Regions from separate parts of the Paenibacillus thiaminolyticus genome, predicted to be linked through region 1. Evidence: riboswitches for the same ligand, from Rfam matches in the RefSeq annotation. Region 1 holds a riboswitch; each other region holds the start of a gene.
The links. A riboswitch is a leader RNA that binds a small molecule or an ion and turns the genes downstream of it on or off. The one in region 1 is predicted to bind cobalamin.
Positions count from the first base shown of each region.

Region 2: linked by a shared signal. The riboswitch ahead of FLT43_RS12095 (1-propanol dehydrogenase PduQ) and the one ahead of FLT43_RS11300 (ABC transporter substrate-binding protein) in region 1 are both predicted to bind cobalamin.
Region 3: linked by a shared signal. The riboswitch ahead of FLT43_RS18950 (ribonucleoside-diphosphate reductase subunit alpha) and the one ahead of FLT43_RS11300 (ABC transporter substrate-binding protein) in region 1 are both predicted to bind cobalamin.
Region 4: linked by a shared signal. The riboswitch ahead of FLT43_RS07580 (cobalt-precorrin-8 methylmutase) and the one ahead of FLT43_RS11300 (ABC transporter substrate-binding protein) in region 1 are both predicted to bind cobalamin.

Region 1 is NZ_CP041405.1:2,505,989-2,509,513, reverse strand. Features, by position in the region: gene cbiB (adenosylcobinamide-phosphate synthase CbiB) at 1-300, shown strand, start outside; gene FLT43_RS11305 (histidine phosphatase family protein) at 333-1,217, shown strand; cobalamin riboswitch at 1,337-1,558, shown strand; gene FLT43_RS11300 (ABC transporter substrate-binding protein) at 1,885-2,880, shown strand; gene FLT43_RS11295 (FecCD family ABC transporter permease) at 2,901-3,525, shown strand, end outside.
Region 2 is NZ_CP041405.1:2,688,688-2,692,212, forward strand. Features, by position in the region: gene FLT43_RS12090 (BMC domain-containing protein) at 1-255, opposite strand, end outside; gene FLT43_RS12095 (1-propanol dehydrogenase PduQ) at 454-1,596, opposite strand; adenosylcobalamin (AdoCbl) riboswitch at 1,980-2,131, opposite strand; gene bluB (5,6-dimethylbenzimidazole synthase) at 2,402-3,043, shown strand.
Region 3 is NZ_CP041405.1:4,240,218-4,243,742, reverse strand. Features, by position in the region: gene FLT43_RS18960 (alpha/beta hydrolase) at 1-245, shown strand, start outside; gene namA (NADPH dehydrogenase NamA) at 365-1,375, shown strand; cobalamin riboswitch at 1,636-1,909, shown strand; gene FLT43_RS18950 (ribonucleoside-diphosphate reductase subunit alpha) at 2,139-3,525, shown strand, end outside.
Region 4 is NZ_CP041405.1:1,690,612-1,694,136, reverse strand. Features, by position in the region: gene FLT43_RS07585 (methyl-accepting chemotaxis protein) at 103-1,023, shown strand; cobalamin riboswitch at 1,215-1,386, shown strand; gene FLT43_RS07580 (cobalt-precorrin-8 methylmutase) at 1,562-2,194, shown strand; gene cbiD (cobalt-precorrin-5B (C(1))-methyltransferase CbiD) at 2,209-3,330, shown strand; gene FLT43_RS07570 (cobalt-precorrin-7 (C(5))-methyltransferase) at 3,327-3,525, shown strand, end outside.

The sequences.
Region 1 (3,525 bases):
GCCCTGTTCGGCTATGACGCGAAGCGGGCATGGAAGACGGCGCTGCGCGATGCGCCGAAGCATCCGAGCCCGAACAGCGGCTGGCCGGAAGCGGCAACCGCCGGGGCACTTGGCATCCGCCTTGGCGGATTGAATTGTTACAAAGGCGTATGTTCCTTCCGCGCCTATATGGGCGATCCCGTCGAGGAGACGGGAGGGGAACATATTGCGGCAGTGTGCAGGCTGCTGACCCGAAGCACACTGCTCTTCGCCATCCTGGCCGCAAGCGTCCTCTGGGCCTGCGGCGGATGGCTCCTGTAGACGAAAGGCGAATGAAGGAGTAATGGGATGAAATGAAACAAAAGCGCACATACAAAGCTCCCCCCGTTCGCCGCAAGCGGCGTCAAGCAGGAGCTAGACGACAAGCCCGGCCCAAGCCTCCGCGCTGCGGCACCCGGCATATCCGCCGCCGTTCAGGCGCATCCAGCGTCATCGTGCGGTTCGCGCTCGTCAGACATTCGCTGACGCAGGCGAATGTGGAGCGGCGGTATATCAGCTATACAGACAGCCCGCTTCTCCCGGAAGCGGAAGAGGTGCTGCGGCCGATGCGCAGGGCAGTCGCCCATCCGGCGCCGCTCCTGTATACGAGCGATATGCGGCGCTGCCGCGAGACGCTGGCTCAGCTGCGTCCGCGCGATGCGGGAAGGGCTCACGTCGATACGAGGCTGCGCGAATACGATTTTGGCATGTGGGAAGGCTTGACGTACAACGACCTGAAGGAGGATCCGGCTTACCGCCGCTGGCTGGATGATATGACCTCCGTTCAGCCGCCGCGCGGCGAGCCATGGCAGACATTCAGCACGCGGACGGCGCATGTCTGGTGGGAGATTCTGCAGAAGGCCGGGAGACAAACGGCTGTGGCGGCGGGACAAGGCGCCCGCGGACAGCGCCATCGGCGGGAATGCGAGCCGGACAGGGAAGGTTCTGATCCGGGCGGCGAGCGCTGCAGAACGGCCCGGCTGCGCCGGAAGCGGCCAGGCCGGGTAGGCAACGCGTATGAGGCGCGGCCTGATGTGCTGGTCGTTACGCACGGAGGAATGGTGCGGAGGCTGTACACGCTCGCATTCCCGAAGAAGACGTTCTGGGAAGCGACCGTCCCGATCGGGGCAGGGATCTTGATTACGGCTGCAAAGTCTCCCCGCCGCTGGAAGTTCCTGCGGGCGGAGCGGCTTCCTTGATGGAGCGAGCGGCGGGTGAGCGAGGGAACAGATAGATGCCCTGAAGTTTGTGAGGAATGTTATTGCAAGGATAGGGTAATTCCCCTATAATCAATAGTCAAGCTATGATGGAAAGACAAGCGAATAGTAATCTATCGGGTCCTTGCGCCGCACGAGCATTGAGCTTGTGCCCAAGGATAATAGGGAAGCCGGTGTGAATCCGGCACGGTCCCGCCACTGTAAATGGAGTGCTGCGCTCAGAATGCCACTGTCTGCGCGGATTCAGGTGAATCCGCTGATGGGAAGGCGAGCACAGCAAGATGCTCCTAAGTCAGGAGACCTGCCCGATAGGAGGACGAGTTATTTCCTTCGCGGAGAGGAGCGGCGTCATTGGAATGGACTTCCTGTTGCTGCTGAGCGGTCATGCTGTCTAACGGCGTGAGATGGCTTTGCAGTTCAGTTCGGAAGGTCCTATCCAGGAGACTGCGTTCCCCCGATCCTAGGATCGGGGGTTTTGTATTTGTGCGCTCTTTGACAATTCCGCCTCGAAGCGGATGGAAAAGTTGGTAAGGCAGGATGCCGCACCAGGAAGACTGGGAGCCAGCCCTTCCGCGTGAAGGGACGGCGTTCGCACTGCTTCGGCAATGAAGCAGGCATGATATTCAGGTAAGTGAGGGAGATAAACATGATGAACAAATGGTGGAACAGAACGATAGCGGTCGCGGCAGCGGCCGTGCTGGCTTTGAGCTTGGCGGCTTGCGGAGCGGCTCCGTCGAAGGAGGCGGACAAGGCTCCAGAATCTGCGCAGCAGCAGGAGAACGGCAATGCGGCTTCTGATGCCGCGAAGACAACCTATCCGCTGACGGTGAAGGATGCGACCGGGCATGAATTCACGTTCGACAAAGCGCCGGAACGGATCATTTCCGTATCGCCGGCAGAGACGGAATCATTATTTGCCCTTGGCCTTGGCGACAATATCGTGGGCGTGTCCGATTATGATGATTACCCGGCAGAAGCGACGCAGAAGCCGAAAATGGGCGGCATCACGAAACCGAATGAGGAAGCGATCATTGCGGCGAAGCCGGATGTCGTATTTAGCGGCATCTCGATGAAGGAAGAAGCCGTCAACAAATTCCGCGAGCTGGGCATTGAAATTTTCAAGGTCGAGCCGAAAACCTATGACGATGTAATCAGCAACATCGAGCTGTATGGTCTCATTACCGATCATCAGAAGGAAGCAAAAGAGATTACCGATCAGATGAAAAAGATGCGCGATGACGTCGCTGAAGCGGTCAAGGGCGTTACCGACAAAAAGAAGGTTTATATTGAATTTTCTCCGGGCTGGACCGTCGGCAGCGGCGAATTCATGAATGAGCTGATCGAGCTGGCAGGCGGCGTCAATATTGCGGCCGCGGACATGACCGGCTGGAACCAGATTAATGAGGAGAACATCATCAAGGAGAATCCGGACGTCATTCTGTTCGCGAAGGACCTTGTCGACAGCGAGACGAACAAGACGCTGGAGGACATTATCCGCGGACGCAGCGGCTGGGAAGCCATCACCGCGATCAAGGACAATCAGCTGTTCGGACTGGACAACAACAAGCTGAGCCGCCCGGGCCCGCGTGTGGCCGAAGCGCTGCAGGATGTGGCGAAGGCGATCTATCCTGATTTGTTCAAATAGATGATGGGATGGACATATCGATGAAAAAAGGGTTTGGCTTTGGAGTAGCGATGTTGGCGCTGCTCCTTTTATCTATTGTAGGCTGTCTGTCCGTCGGATCGGTGAAGATGCCAATGGGTGAGATTGCGAAAATATTGCTGCATCATGTTCCCGGACTGGAATCGCTCATTCCCGTCACCTGGGACGATGCTTCGGCGACCATTATGCTGAAGGTCCGCTTCCCGCGCGTCGTGCTCGCGATGCTCGTCGGCGCGTCGCTGGGGCTGGCGGGGACGGGCTTCCAGGGCGTGCTGCGCAATCCGCTGGCAGATCCGTACACGCTGGGCGTGTCTTCCGGGGCCTCCGTCGGCGCCGCGTTCCTGATCTACTTCGGCCTGCAGTATGCGCTGCTCGGCCAGTGGACGGTTCCGATCGTCGCCTTCGTGACCGGCACGCTGACGCTATTGGCCGTCATGCGCCTGGCGAGAGAAGACGGCAAGATCCCGATCGAGACGCTGATTCTGGCCGGGGTCGTTACGCAGGCGTTCCTAGGCTCGATCGTCTCCTTCCTCGTCGCGATGTCGAAGCAGACGATCAACGAGATTCTGTACTGGGTCATGGGAAGCCTGGCGCTGCGGGGCTGGTCTTTTTCTGCCGTGCTGGCGC
Region 2 (3,525 bases), 180 kb from region 1:
AATGACGAGCGATCCGCTGAAGCGGTCAACGAAGCCGATCTGCACGCCGGCCGCCTTGGTCGCGATGTCCGCGCCAATAATGGAGGCTTCGCTTGGCGTGATGGTCATAATGCCGATGGCATCCTGCGCTTCGCTCCCCAATCCCAGCTTCTTGTAAATATCCGGGTTCGGGTTCGCGATAATATGAGCCAATGTGACCTGCTTCCCTGGCACGTACTCCTGAATGACGCGTTGCTTTTCGTTATGTTGGTCCATACTCTCATCACTCATTTCTTTGTGAGAAACAACATCAAATAGCCATAAAAAAACATAAAGACCCCTTAAAAGTTCACGTGGAATTTTTAAGAAGCCTCTTCGCTTTGATCGTATGCAACACGCCTTTGTGTTACTTTTACTATACTTTGTAGCTGCAAACGTTGTCAACCTGAACACGCATGGTATTTATTTGATTACTTAATATTGAAACATTTTGTTCAAAATTTCGACAACGTCAGGAGCGGCCGGAACGCGCGGATTCGTGGCCGTGCAGCCGTCCTTGAGCGCTCCTTCGGCAATCGATGGGCTCATCTCTTCCAGCAGCGCTTCGTCCACGTTGCATTCCCGCAGTGATTGCGGCATGCGCAATTGCTTCTGCAGCTGCTTGATCGCTTGAACCAGGCTGCGAACGCCGCTCTTCGGATTCGGTGCCGACAGTCCCAATATCTTGGCAATTTCGGCATATCTGACCGCCGCGGCATTGCTTTCCTCTTTGCCGTAGCCCGGCTTGTAATCGGCATTGAATTCAATCACATGCGGCAGCAGCAGCGAATTCATGCGCCCGTGCGCAATCTTGAACTTCGCTCCGGCCACATGGGCGATGCCGTGATTGAGGCCAAGCGACGCGATATTGAACGCCATGCCCGCCAGACAGGAGGCATTGTGCATTTTCTCCCGCGCCTCCAGGTCGTTCCCGTCCTTGTGCGCTCGCGGCAAATACGCAAAGACCAGCTTGATCGCCTTCTCTGCCAAAGCGTCGGACACATCATTCGCTTTGGTGGACACATAGGCCTCGATCGCGTGAGTCAGGACGTCCATCCCCGTATCGGCGGTAATGAAGTCCGGCACGCTCTTGACCAATTCCGGGTCCAAAATCGCTTCCTGCGGCAGCATGTCATCAGACACGAGCGGGTACTTAATGTTCTTCTTCTTATCGCTGATCACGGAGAATGACGTCACTTCCGAGCCCGTTCCGCTCGTTGTCGGAATCGCCACGAACGGCATATTGTGCTGATTCAATATTTTTTGGGCAAAAATCTTCATCGCCTTGGCCGCATCGATCGCGGATCCGCCGCCAATCGCAATCATCCGATCGGCCTGGAACGCGCCAAGCGCTTCCACGCCCTCGGTCACGATCTCGATTGGCGGATCGGGCACGATATTGCTGAAAATGTATTGCTCATTGCTCTCATGCAGCCGTTCGAACAGCATGTTAATCATCCCCGACTTGACCATGAACGGGTCGGTGACGATGAAGATTCGTTGATTCCGCCATTCCATCAGGCGATCCAACGCGCCTTGCCCCAGATAAATGTCGGTTTTCATCGATATTTTGTCCATAACAGGCACCTCCAATGAAGTAGTTCGCAATAAAAAAAGAGACTTTTAAAAGAACGGATTCCTTTAAAAGCCTCTTCGCTTATGATATAGGTGCACGCCATTGTGCAACTCGTCATCATTCAATTGTCTACCATCACTCTACACCGTCAACCGGACATTCGTCAACCCGCCCGATCACGGCTGCCGCTATCGGCAGGCAGTAAAAAAAGGGACCTGCACGCCATTGTGCATCCGTTCCTCGGCCTTGAAGAACGTCCCTGCTTCCTAAGCTATACGTCATCGTATCTGTTCGGCGGCGACCACCCGGCTGTGCCGACATCAGCGTCGGCTGCCTTCCTGGAACCTAAAAAAAGCCTAGCGAGGCGGTTATCGTCACTAGACTCGTAAACCAGCCACTTTCGCCTCGAAATGACTGGTCCTTCAAAGTTACTAGGCAAAAGACCTGACTTAAGACCGTGAATTCGGTCTATCACAGTGGCGGGACCGCGTTGGATTTGCACCAAACTTCCATTGCCTATAACTTCTTCTGTTGTGCATGACGTGAATGGTCGTCCATTCGACACCATTATAGCACAAAAAAGGGGATTGGCAAGAGGGCGCGATCAATCAGAAATGTTACTACAAGAAGTACCGGTACTTTTACATCGAAATGTGATGAAAATGTCAAGCGCCTAAGTAGAAAATTGATGTAATTTGTCGAATATGTGGAACCTATGATATCGTAGAGAAAGAAAAAATCCACATTATCAAAGGATAGCTACAATGGATGATGGAGACACGATAAAGAATGAAAGAGGCGCATCACATGTTTAATGAGATCGAAAAAGAAGCCGTTTATAATGTCATTTATAAAAGAAGAGACATTCGGAATTTTCTTCCGAATCCTGTACCAAAAGAGATTATCGACCGAATTTTACAAGCGGCACACCATGCACCCTCTGTAGGATTTATGCAGCCATGGAATTTCATTATCGTGGATTCTATGGAAGTCAAAGAGAGATTAGCTTGGGCGACAGAAAAAGAAAGACGAGCTTTGGCGATTCATTACGAAGAAGAGCGCGCTACCCAATTTTTAAGTTTAAAAATTGAAGGAATTAAAGAGGCACCCTTAACGATCTGTGTCACCTGTGATCCAACAAGCGGGGGCTCGCATGTACTAGGACGAAATTCGATTCCGGAGACGGATATTCTCTCTACAGCATGTGCAATCCAAAATATGTGGTTAGCGGCGTGTGTAGAAGGCTTAGCCATGGGATGGGTAAGTTTTTACAAAAAAAATGATGTTCGAGATATTTTGCAAATACCTCCGCACATTGACCCTGTTGCTTTAATTTCCATTGGATATACGGACGACTACCCTTCTGCTCCCATTTTAGAACAAGTGAAGTGGGAAAAACGAAAATCTCTTGAAAATCTAATATTTCATAATAAATGGGGAGAACAATAAGCGAATGGATTGTAACAAGCTATAGTTATTTAGCTTGTTACTTGTCATCGGCTTTGTTCTGGGCAATTTAGAACATATTACGGGTACAGGAATAGCCCCCCGCCCTGTCCGTTGCTGTGCTTCTCGTGCAAACGATCCAGGCAGAAGCTGTAGCTTTCCTACAGCTTCTGCCCCTAAGCCGTCATAGCGGTACTTTTTCCTCCAGCAACTGGTTTGCTGCAGCAGTTATCCTGCTAATTCCTTTCATTTCCCCACATTTTCAAGGAACAAAGATCACGGATTCAGGTTACTATTTACTCCTATGTGATGGTAAGGCCAGTAGAATTGTTCATTATTCGCCGGGTATTGACAAAAGGGTTTGGAATTGAAAATGGCTAAAATCGCGGCTTCGATTTTGCGATCATCTTGCCTGCCATCCGCTGTAACCTTGATTGTTAAATGGATTCTAAGGTATAATTTTCTCGCCAGTATATCGTTGTAAG
Region 3 (3,525 bases), 1.7 Mb from region 1:
ATCGCCCCGAGACGATGCAGGCCATACCGAAGGAGCTGCCGGTGATGCTCATTGCTGGCGATCGCGATCCGGTCGGCCAATACGGCAAGGGCATACGGCGGCTGGCTGAGATGTATCGCGAGCTCGGGATCCGCGAGGTTGAGTGCATTTTGTACCCGGAGGCGCGGCATGAGCTCCTGAATGAGAAGAACCGGGATGAGGTTACATCTGACTGCCTCTCTTGGCTGCGGAATCACACGCCGTAATCATTGCTGCATCAAGGAATATCCTTCGACGTGAACGGTCGATTTGTTCCTGCATACTTGGAGGGGTATAATGGAATTGGGAAATACAATCTCGAACATGATTCTTTGGAGGGATAGCCATGCCCCAATTATTTGAACCGCTAACGTTACGCGGGGTGACGATACCGAATCGTATCGTGATGTCGCCGATGTGCATGTACTCTTGCCACAATGAGGACGGGATGGTCAACGATTGGCATCTGGTCCACTATACGTCCCGTGCCGTCGGACAAGTCGGCCTGATCATGATCGAGGCCACCGCCGTCACCCCTGGCGGACGCATCAGCGCGCAGGATCTGGGCATTTGGAGCGACGAGCATGTAGACGGACTCCGCCGCCTGACCGACATGGTCCACGCGCACGGCGGCAAGATCGGGATTCAGCTCGCCCACGCCGGGCGCAAAGCAACCGTCCCCGGGATCATCGCCCCTTCGGCGCTTCGCTTCAGCGAAGCCTATGAGACGCCGGAGGAGATGACGCTGGAGGACATCCGCAAGACGATCAAAGCATTCGCCGACGCCGCGCGGCGGGCGGAGGAAGCCGGATTCGACGTCATCGAGATTCACGGCGCGCACGGGTATTTGATCAACCAGTTCCTGTCCCCGCTCACGAACCAGCGGACCGACAGCTACGGCGGCAGCGCCGACGCCCGCTACCGCTTCTTGAGCGAAGTGATTGAAGCGGTGCGCATCACGTGGTCGAAGCCGCTGTTCGTACGCATCTCGGCCAATGAATATGCCGAAGGCGGCAACGTGATCGAGGCATACATTGACTATGCGCGGCGAATGAAGGACCAGGGCGTCGACCTGATCGACTGCAGCTCGGGCGGGGTCGTCCCTCATCGGGTCGAAGCGTACCCGGGTTATCAGGTCCAATATGCGCATGCGATCCGCCAATCAGCCGGCATCGCGACCGGTGCCGTCGGGCTGATTACCGAACCGTCCTTGGCGGAAGAGATTGTCCGCAATGGCCGGGCCGATCTCATCTTCCTCGGCCGCGAGCTGCTGCGGGATCCGTACTGGCCGCGCCAGGCTGCGAAGCAATTGCGCCAGGAACTCGCTCCGCCGAAGCAATACGATCGCGGCTGGTAATCCATTTATAATAATCATTGCATCTTGAATCTCACTTATTCCAGGCGGGGCCGCACCAGCGGCCTCGCCTGCTTGCATTATCTTCGCCCCAATCCGCCGCTGCCGTTCAAGTGCGGGAGCGGACCTCTCCGATCCCGAACATTTTTAAGGTCCGGACAGCCCTCGGAATTGTCTCAAATCCTGTCATTTTCTTATGAGGAATATCACCTGAAACCTATTTACTTACCCAATATGTTGTAGTATATTATCATGAGTATAACAACATATTGAACGATACAGGTGCTGCGGTTCGACAAAAGCGATGCGCGTCGGGCCCCGGCTTAATAGGGAAGACGGTGCGAATCCGTCGCGGTCCCGCCACTGTAAGAAGCGCTGCCGGAACATCGGTCCTCTCCGTTCCGGCAGCAAGTACCCGACAGAACAGGCGCTCTGTAGAGAGCGGCCTTTTCTATGTCCACTGGGACGAATGTCCCGGGAAGGCTGCCGAGGTATTCGGCTTCGAGCCAGGAGACCTGCCTGTATCGCCGCACATTCATTACCCTACGCGGAATAGGGAACGTGTTCAGGCCGCGCGCTGCGCTGTTACCGCCTTCGGCGGGCGATTGCAGCTGCGTGGTTAGAGGGGGGAGCTGCGCCTTGTCCTAGTGATGCACAGCCGCCATGATAAGAAGCCCCCGGATACATACGGCTTTGCCATGCCGTCCTGAGCTGTTCTCGCGAAGGGACGGCTATTTTTATTGCTCTTTTTCGAGGAGGAATACGGATGCTAACCACCAATCATACTGTTCAGACCGTACACAAACCGAATAATCGCTCGCTCGCGTTCGACGCGGAGCGCATCATGCGTTATGGCGAGCGCATCATGGGCGCTTACCCGGAGCTGGACCGGGAACGCTGGCACCGGGGCGTCCTGGCCAAGCTTCGTCACAGCCATGTTCAGGCATCCGACATCACGCAGGCTTGCATCATGACCGCATTGGAGCTGGTCTCCGTCGAGGAGCCGAAGTGGAAGTTTGTCGCGGCGCGCGCCCTGTTGACGAAGCTGTATAAGGAAGCGGCTTTGCACCGCAGCTACAAGGCGTACGCCGATCGCCCGTATGGCGACTTCTACAAGCTGATTAAGCAGCTGGCCGATATCGGCATCTACCGTCAGGAGCTGCTGGAGGCCTATACGCCCGATCAGATTCGCGAGCTGGGCCAGGCGATCGATCCGGCCTGCGACGAGCTGTTCGACTATATCGGGCTGCTTACTCTCGCGGAGCGGTATTTGGCCGTTGATTTCGAAGGGCGCACGATGGAGCTGCCGCAGGAGCGCTATATGATCATCGCCATGTACCTGATGCATCAGGAACCGGAGGAGCGCCGGGTTGAGCTGGCCAAGGAAGCATATTGGGCGATGAGCAATCTCTATATGACTGCCGCGACGCCGACAATGGCGAACGCGGGCAAGAAGGTCGCCGGCCAATTGTCGAGCTGCTTCATCGACACGGTGGATGACTCGCTGGAAGGTATCTTCGATTCGAATACCGACGTGGCCCGGCTGAGCAAGATGGGCGGCGGCATCGGCGTCTATCTCGGGAAAGTGCGGGCGCGCGGCTCCGATATTCGCGGCCACAAAAATACGAGCTCCGGCGTCATTCCTTGGATCCGCCAGCTGAACAACACCGCGGTGAGCGTCGACCAGCTCGGCACGCGCAAGGGCGCCATTGCCGTCTATCTGGACGTGTTCCACAAGGACATTCTGTCCTTCCTCGATCTCAAATTAAATAACGGCGACGAGCGCATGCGCGCCCATGATATTTTCCATGGCGTCTGTATTCCGGATCTGTTCATGGAAGCGGTCGAAAAGCGCGAAGACTGGCATCTATTCTGTCCGCATGAAGTGAAGAAGACACTGGGCTGGACCGACGGGAACGGCCGTCCGCTAGGACTGGAAGATTTCTATGACGAGCAGGCAGGCCAGGGGCAGTTCCGCGAGAAGTATGCAGAGGCGGTGGCGACCCCCCATCTCTCGCGCATTACGCTGCCGGCCATCGACATCATGAAGCGTATTCTCAAATCCCAGCTCGAGACCGGAACGCCTTATATGTTCTACAAGGATACCGCCAACCGGGCCAATCCGAACAAGGCGCATGGCATGATCTTCTGCT
Region 4 (3,525 bases), 820 kb from region 1:
CATCTCATGGGCAGGGATATAGAGGTCGAAATCAACCGGGGGGCAAGCAGGTAGGGATGGCACGCCTGCTGCAATGGCATGAAAAAAGGGAGATGCGCATGAATGAAAAGTGGGACGAGCCAGAAAAGTACACAAGTGCTGGAGGAGAAAGCGGTGCTGGCCGCATTAGAGCAGTCGCTCGCCATGATCGAGTTTAACATCGAGGGTGAAGTACTTTGGGCGAATCAGCTGTTTGCCCAGACAATGGGGTATACGGCGCCAGAACTTGCCGGAAAACATCACCGGATGTTTTGCACGCAACAGTTTATCGGAAGTGCAGAGTATGATGCATTTTGGGAAAATCTAAGGAACGGTATCAAGTTTCAACAGAAAATCGCCCGGGTAGCGAAAAATGGGAACCTGGTGTGGCTTGAAGCGACGTATATGCCGGTTCTGGATGATACCGGTCACACGGTAGCTGTCTTGAAGGTGGCGACCGACATCACGCCAAGGGAAAACGCCGCCTCCCGAATGAAGGACGAGCTGCGGCTGATGGCGGAAGATTTGCTGAAGCGGACGGAAGAAGGCGTGGAGCGCAACCAGCAGGTTGCGGCAGCCATTCAGCGTGCGGTGACGGACAGTGAAGACAACTTAACCCTCCTACGGCAATTGGAAGATGAATACAAGTCCATCAAAGGAATTGTTCAGATGATCCGGGATTTTGCTTCGCAAACCCACTTGCTGGGCCTGAACGCCGCGATTGAGGCGGCCCATGCCGGGGAGCATGGCCTAGGGTTCCAGGTGGTTGCCGCCGAGGTACGGAAGCTGGCGGAGCATGTCCAAGAGGCGGCCAAGGAAGTCCAAGCCGCCATCGAGGGAATCGCCGACAAGGTAGGACATGTTGGCGGGGGGACGAAGAATTCCCGGAATGCAATCGTCGAATGTCAGCATCAAATTAACCTAGCCACTGAGGAATTTTCCAAAATCGGCCAGGCAGCGGAGAACCTGGATACGCAGGCGAAAACATTGAGCGTCATGGTATAACGAAGGTTGGACAACATTCCTATCGCAAAGAATTCAAAAAGAGCGTTCGAGCCAGTCAGCAGGCTTGAAGCGCTCTTTTTGTTGTCCGTCAAATCGATATGCAGTGAGTTCTGTCACAGGCGGCATGATAGAAGTCAAGCTATGATTCACCTAAGAGATTCACGCAATTCAAGTGGAAAAAAATAATCTTGATAAAAATTGAATAGAAAACTGAGCGGAGATCAGGGAAAGAGGTGCGATTCCTCTACAGGCCCTAGCTACTGTAAAGCGGACGAAATCCCATTCATGTCACTGGAATTATTTCTGGGAAGGCGGGAAAGTAGAATGATGTCAAGTCAGGAGACCTCCTCTGTTCAGCCTTGCAGCAACTTCTAAGGGAACAGTTGTCTATTGCAGAGAACCTAGGCACCAGTATGTTCATTGCCGAACACACTTGGATACTGCCTTTTTCTTCGTATGGACACGGGACCTTAAGGTTTCGTGTTTTTTTGTTCCCTTTTAGAGGTTGTATTGAAACCCACGAAAAGGAGAGGGAAAGATGGACTACATCAAAAACCCCAAGCGGATTGAAGAAAAAAGCTTTGAAATCATACAGGACATCATTACGGCAACAAGACCGGACTATACGTTCCGCAACCGGGAAGAGGAGCTGGTTATGAAGCGGGCGATTCATACGACGGCGGATTTTGATTATTTAGATAATCTCGTCTTTACGCATGATGCCTTGACGAAAATACGCGAGACGATCCGGCAGGGCGGCATCATTTTTACCGATACGAATATGGCCCTGAGCGGCATGAATAAAAAGCTGCTGGAGCAATACGGCTGCCGCTACCGCTGCTACGTCAATGAACCGCACACGGCCGAGGTGGCCCAACAGCAAGGCATCACCCGCTCGATGGCCGGGATACAGCTTGCCGCCACAGAAGAAGGCAAGAAATTGTTCGTCATCGGCAATGCGCCTACCGCTGTCTATCAAATTCTGGAGATGGCGGCTGCCGGTGAGTTGGACGTGGAGGCTGTCGTCGGTGTGCCGGTTGGATTCGTCGGGGCGGCCGAATCGAAAGAAGCGCTCTATGAAAGCGACATTCCGGCGGTCGTGGCCCGCGGGCGGAAGGGCGGAAGCAATCTGGCGGCAGCCATCATGAATGCTGTGCTGTACGCGATGTAAGAAGAGGTGGCCCGATGGCAGATTACGTGTACTATGAGGGGAAAAAATTGCGCAAGGGCTATACGACAGGCACTTGCGCGGCAGCGGCGGCGAAGGCGGCAGCGGCCATGATCGTCAAGCAGGAAAAGATCGCCGGGGTGACGATCATCACGCCGAACAGAACAACCCTGCAGCTTCCGGTGGACAAGCAGCAGTTCGATCGGCATACGGCCACCGCCGCCGTCCAAAAAGACGGCGGCGATGATATCGATGCGACGCATGGCATGTGGATTTTTGCGCAGGTCACCTTGAATGCCAGCGAGGAGATCCGCATCGACGGCGGGCAAGGCATCGGGCGCGTGACGCAGAAGGGCATCGCGGTCCCGGTCGGGGAAGCGGCCATCAATCCGGTGCCGCGCCGAATGATTACTGCGGCCGTACGGGAAGAGATTGGCCCGAACCGTGGTGCGGACGTGGTGATTTTCGCGCCGGAAGGCGAAGAGCGCGCCGAGCGCACCATGAACAGCCGCCTCGGAATTATCGGCGGAATATCAATTCTGGGAACGACCGGAATTGTAACTCCGATGTCCGATGAAGGGTGGAAGCAGTCGCTGTCCATCGAGCTGGAGATGAAAAAAGCGCAGGGCTTCCGCAAAATCATTCTCGTTCCCGGGAATTACGGGGAGCGCTTCGTCGAGGAGCAGCTTGGCATCGACGGCAAATACGTGGTCTCGATGAGCAACTTCGTCGGCTACATGCTCAAGGAGACGCAGCGACTCGCGTTCGAGCATGTGCTGATGGTGGGCCATTTCGGCAAGTTGATTAAAGTGTCCGCCGGCATTTTCACCACATACAGCAAAGACGCGGATGCGCGGGCAGAGATCATGGTGGCGAACCTGGCGCTTGCCGGCGCGCCCCTTCCCCTGCTCCAGCAAATTGCGGCCTGTGCGACGACGGAAGCGGCAGGAGAAATTATGGTGGCGGAAGGGTATAGCGAGGTTTTTCAGACCATCGCGGACAAAGTGAAACAACGGGCAGAACAGTTTTTGAAATACAGCAAACCGGCGGTGGATATCGACGTCATCACGTTCTCGACGGATCGCGGAATGCTGGCTTCCACCTGTGACATCTCAACCATCAAGGAGGCATGGCCATGATTCATATTGTCGGAATTGGCCCGGGCAGTCCGGAGCTGCTGACCGGAGCGGGCGCCTTCCTCATAGAGAAGGCGGACGTGATTGTCGGCTCGAAGCGGCAGCTTAGCGATATCCCGCCGGACAACCCGGCCGAACGCAAGCTGCTGCCCTCGCAGCTCGCGGAGCTGGAAGCCTTTTTTCGCGAGAGGATCGGCC